Regions from separate parts of the Vibrio sp. Of14-4 genome, predicted to be linked through region 1. Evidence: riboswitches for the same ligand, from Rfam matches in the RefSeq annotation. Region 1 holds a riboswitch; the other holds the start of a gene.
What was found. Region 1 has a riboswitch for thiamine pyrophosphate ahead of thiB (thiamine ABC transporter substrate binding subunit). Riboswitches for the same ligand answer to the same signal wherever they lie in the genome.
Positions count from the first base shown of each region.

Region 2: linked by a shared signal. The riboswitch ahead of thiC (phosphomethylpyrimidine synthase ThiC) and the one ahead of thiB (thiamine ABC transporter substrate binding subunit) in region 1 are both predicted to bind thiamine pyrophosphate.

Region 1 covers NZ_JAKRGI010000025.1:24,277-26,477, forward strand. Annotated here, with positions in the region: gene mpl (UDP-N-acetylmuramate:L-alanyl-gamma-D-glutamyl-meso-diaminopimelate ligase) at 1-143, shown strand, start outside; gene MHN79_RS18660 (flavin prenyltransferase UbiX) at 158-781, shown strand; TPP riboswitch at 809-926, shown strand; gene thiB (thiamine ABC transporter substrate binding subunit) at 976-1,968, shown strand; gene thiP (thiamine/thiamine pyrophosphate ABC transporter permease ThiP) at 1,978-2,201, shown strand, end outside.
Region 2 covers NZ_JAKRGI010000033.1:1,907-4,107, reverse strand. Annotated here, with positions in the region: gene thiC (phosphomethylpyrimidine synthase ThiC) at 1-1,175, opposite strand, end outside; TPP riboswitch at 1,343-1,441, opposite strand; gene crcB (fluoride efflux transporter CrcB) at 1,511-1,894, opposite strand; gene MHN79_RS19895 (multicopper oxidase family protein) at 2,004-2,201, opposite strand, start outside.

The sequences.
Region 1 (2,201 bases):
AGCCTGCATATACGTCAAACAGTGTCGATACTATAGTTGATATGGTTATAGAGCGAAGTATGCCAGGCGATCAAATCCTAGTAATGAGTAACGGCGGTTTTGAAGGCATACAAGAAAAGTTGTTGGCCAAACTTGCCGAGTAAATGAACCTAGTAGTATGAATCAAATAAACAATAAAGCGATAACATTAGCCTTTACAGGTGCATCGGGAGCGCCATACGGATTGAGGCTTCTGCAATGCTTACTAGCCGCAGAGTATCAGGTTCACTTGCTGATATCTTCTGCAGCGAGAGTGGTGCTTGCCACTGAGCACGATATGAAACTGCCCGGCAACCCTCAAGCTATCCAAGCAACCTTGGTGGAATACCTTGGTTGCGATCCTGAACAATTGCATGTCTATGGTAAAGATGATTGGTTTTCACCTGTGGCATCAGGTTCTGCTGCGCCGAAACAGATGGTGGTTTGTCCTTGTTCTTCAGGCAGTGTTGCAGCAATTGCTCATGGAATGTCAGATAATCTTATTGAGCGAGCGGCAGATGTGGTCATAAAAGAGCGCGGCCAATTACTCTTGGTTGTGCGAGAAACACCGTTTTCGACTTTGCATTTGGAAAATATGCTCAAACTCTCTCAAATGGGCGTCACTATCATGCCAGCAGCACCTGGCTTTTATCATCAACCGTCTTCAATTGAAGATTTGGTGGATTTTATGGTTGCTCGAGTCTTGGATCATTTAGGTATAGAACAAAAGATGGTGCCACGCTGGGGATATGACTCTAGATAAATAACTCAATTCCCATTACAATTCGGTCAACACTCAACGGGGAGCTGGTTATCACTATTGGTGATAAGGCTGAGATAAGGTACTGCCTTGGACCCGTATACCTGAACCAGATAATACTGGCGTAGGAATTGAGTCAAAATATTTGTGATAAATGTTTGCTCAAACCTGTGCCGCTCAATCAAGGAGAGCGAGCAGTGAAAACCCTTCATAGCACTATGGCTTTAGCGCTATTTGCATCATTTTCTGCATCATCAGCGGATAATACATTAACCGTATATACCTATGATTCTTTTGCGGCTAAGTGGGGCCCTGGCCCTCAAATAGAGCAAGCATTTGAGGAAAAATGTCACTGCGACTTGAACTTTGTTGCTCTAGATGATGGCGTGTCAATTCTTAATCGCTTGCGTTTAGAAGGTAAAAATAGCAAAGCAGATATTGTACTCGGCTTAGATAAGAACTTAATGCCTGAAGCCAAGAAAACCGGTTTGCTTACTGAACATCAGGTTGATACCAAAACAGTCGACTTGCCTAATGGTTGGAGTGACTCAGTATTTCTGCCCTATGATTTTGGTTATTTTGCCTTTGTATATAACAAGGAAAAATTGTCAAAGCCTCCCCATAGTCTCAAAGAGCTAGTGGAATCTCGTGACGATCTTAAAGTTATCTACCAAGATCCGCGTACTTCAACGCCGGGTCAAGGCTTGATGTTATGGATGAAGTCTGTTTATGGCGATGCTGTCTCTCCTGCTTGGCAGCAGTTAGCGAAGAAAACAGTGACAGTGACGAAAGGGTGGTCTGAAGCCTATTCGCTATTTCTTGATGGTGAAGCCGATATGGTACTCTCGTATACCACATCTCCGGCTTATCACTTGATTGCTGAGAATGACGCAAAGTTTGCTGCTGCGGATTTTAGCGAAGGCCATTATACCCAAGTTGAAGTTGCCGCTAAGGTCAAATCATCAAAAAATCCTCAATTGTCTGACCAATTTATGGCCTTTATTTTGAGCGATGATTTTCAATCTCTGATGCCTACGGGTAACTGGATGTATCCGGTCACAGACGTCACTTTACCTGAGGGCTTTGACACTCTCACCATTCCCAATAAAGCACTGAGCTTGAATGAAGAAGAGGTGGCTCAAAACCGCAAGGCATGGATTAGAGAATGGCAAAGCGCTTTGACTTTCTAAGGGTACCTTTTGTATAAAATCCCCAAATTAGGACTCTGGGTCGCGATATGCATCGCGGCCTTTGTTATTTGTGCCATTGGCGCATTATTGTCTTTTACTCCTTCATTAGACGTGTCACAAATATGGTCTGACCCTTATTATCGACACGTCACTAAGTTCAGTTTCTATCAAGCTTCATTATCAACTTTGTTGAGTATTGGACTGGCTATTCCCGTTGCTCATGCTTTGTATCG
Region 2 (2,201 bases), on a different contig from region 1:
AATCCATCACCGAGGGAAAGGGCAACATCATACTGCGCACAAATTTCGCAAATCTCTCTAAAATGTGTGTAAAGAAAGCTTTCTTCATGATGCGCCAAGCACCACTTGGCAATAATCGACCCTCCACGAGAAACGATTCCAGTCACGCGTTTAGCCGTCATAGGGACATAACGTAAAAGAAGGCCAGCATGAATGGTAAAGTAATCAACACCCTGCTCCGCTTGCTCTATCAGTGTGTCACGCATAACTTCCCAGTTCAGGTTTTCAGCAACACCATTGACCTTTTCCAGCGCCTGATACATAGGAACCGTGCCTATTGGCACTGGGCTATTACGTAAAATCCACTCTCGCGTTTCATGAATATTGCGGCCAGTGGAAAGATCCATAACCGTGTCGCCTCCCCATCGAGTTGACCAAACCAGCTTTTCGACTTCCTCTTCAATTGACGACGTAACCGATGAATTACCAATGTTAGCGTTCACTTTAACAAGAAAGTTGCGACCAATGATCATAGGCTCAGACTCGGGATGGTTGATGTTGGAGGGTATAATTGCACGGCCCTGCGCAACCTCCTGACGCACAAACTCAGGGGTAATATCCTTGGGTAAATGGGCGCCAAAGCTTTCACCCGGGTGCTGTTGGTTTAAAGTCTTATCTCGATAGACTGCACGCCCCATATTCTCGCGCAGTGCAATATATTCCATCTCTGGAGTTACGATACCCTTGCGAGCATAATGGAGCTGAGTAACGCATTGACCTTTCTTGGCACGGCGAACACGAGGAAGGTTTCCATACCTAAGATCATCAAGTGTTTCATCCGCTAAGCGCTGCTTAGAATAGACTGAACTTACATCGTCTAGTAGCTCAGTATCACTGCGCTCTATAATCCACTCCTCTCTGAGCTTGGGCAAACCATTATAAAGGTCGATGTTATAGTTTGGGTCTGTATATGGTCCAGACGTGTCATAGACTCTAACAGCTTCATTATGCTCAAAAACGGGGCTCTCTTTGCTTCCACCTATCAAGCTATCAGATAGTCTAATTTCACGCATGGGAACCCGGATATCGGGCCGAGAGCCTTCAACATAGACTTTACTAGAGTTAGGATATGGTGCAGCTGAAAGCGTGTCTATAAACTGTTTTGCTTCCAGTCGAGCTTGTTTGCGATTCGACATAGCATTTTTCCTTGCTTTGTTATTCTTAGATAAAAAGTCATAAAAATGCTTGGCGGAAAGATGCGACAAGAGGTGTCAAACGAGAGCTAAATCGGGTTACTTCAAGTAACAATAACGATACAGCTGTGTTCGACAAGTTGATAGATAAACCAGAACTGAAGCTGGTATAGATATCTTCTCTTGTTCCCTTCGCAGATACTAATCTGATCAGGTTCAACGGATCCCGAATAAACGGTCTCAGCCTTATGGCACTCCGACAAGTAAACAAAGTATATAGAAGAGACTTGGTTAAACCAAGCCAAGTTAAACAGTAATTAGCGAAATATTGACAGTCACTAGAGCCTGATTATCAGTTGAAAGCCCACCCAAGCGGCAGAAATACTCAAAATGACATTCGCTAATACATTGAGGCCCATTTTAAAAAACTCGCCCTGCTGCATCAGCAAAACATTATCCATAGAAAAAGTCGAGAATGTGGTCAAAGCCCCAAGAAAGCCCAAGCCGATAATTTGGCGCCATGGTTCACTGGCTAACATTTCATTTTCAAATGCAGCAATGAGAAGCCCCATGACAAAAGAGCCAGCCACATTAACTGTCAAGGTTCCGTACGGAAAACCTCTTCCAAGTAAGGCAACAAAAAACTCAGTCACAAGATAACGCGAACATGCCCCCAAGGCCCCACCTAGTGCAATAAACCCAAGAATCGAAAGCTGTCCCATTATCTCCCCCAGAGAATGCCTGTTACCTTTGGATAGTTAACGATCAATAGTAACAAATTATCGAGTAATATCACTGCAAAATAACATGAGATTTAAAAAGTTACAGGAGTCACTTTACTTCGACATAACCCATTAAGCCCGTTTTCATATGCTCAATCACATGGCAATGATACATCCAGCGGCCGGGATTGTCGGCAACAAACGCCGCTTTAGCCGTCCCATTCTTACCAAGCAACACTGTGTCGGTATGAAAAGGTTCTTCTACTTTTTTGCCATTCAGCTCCAATACTGTGAATGTATGCCCATG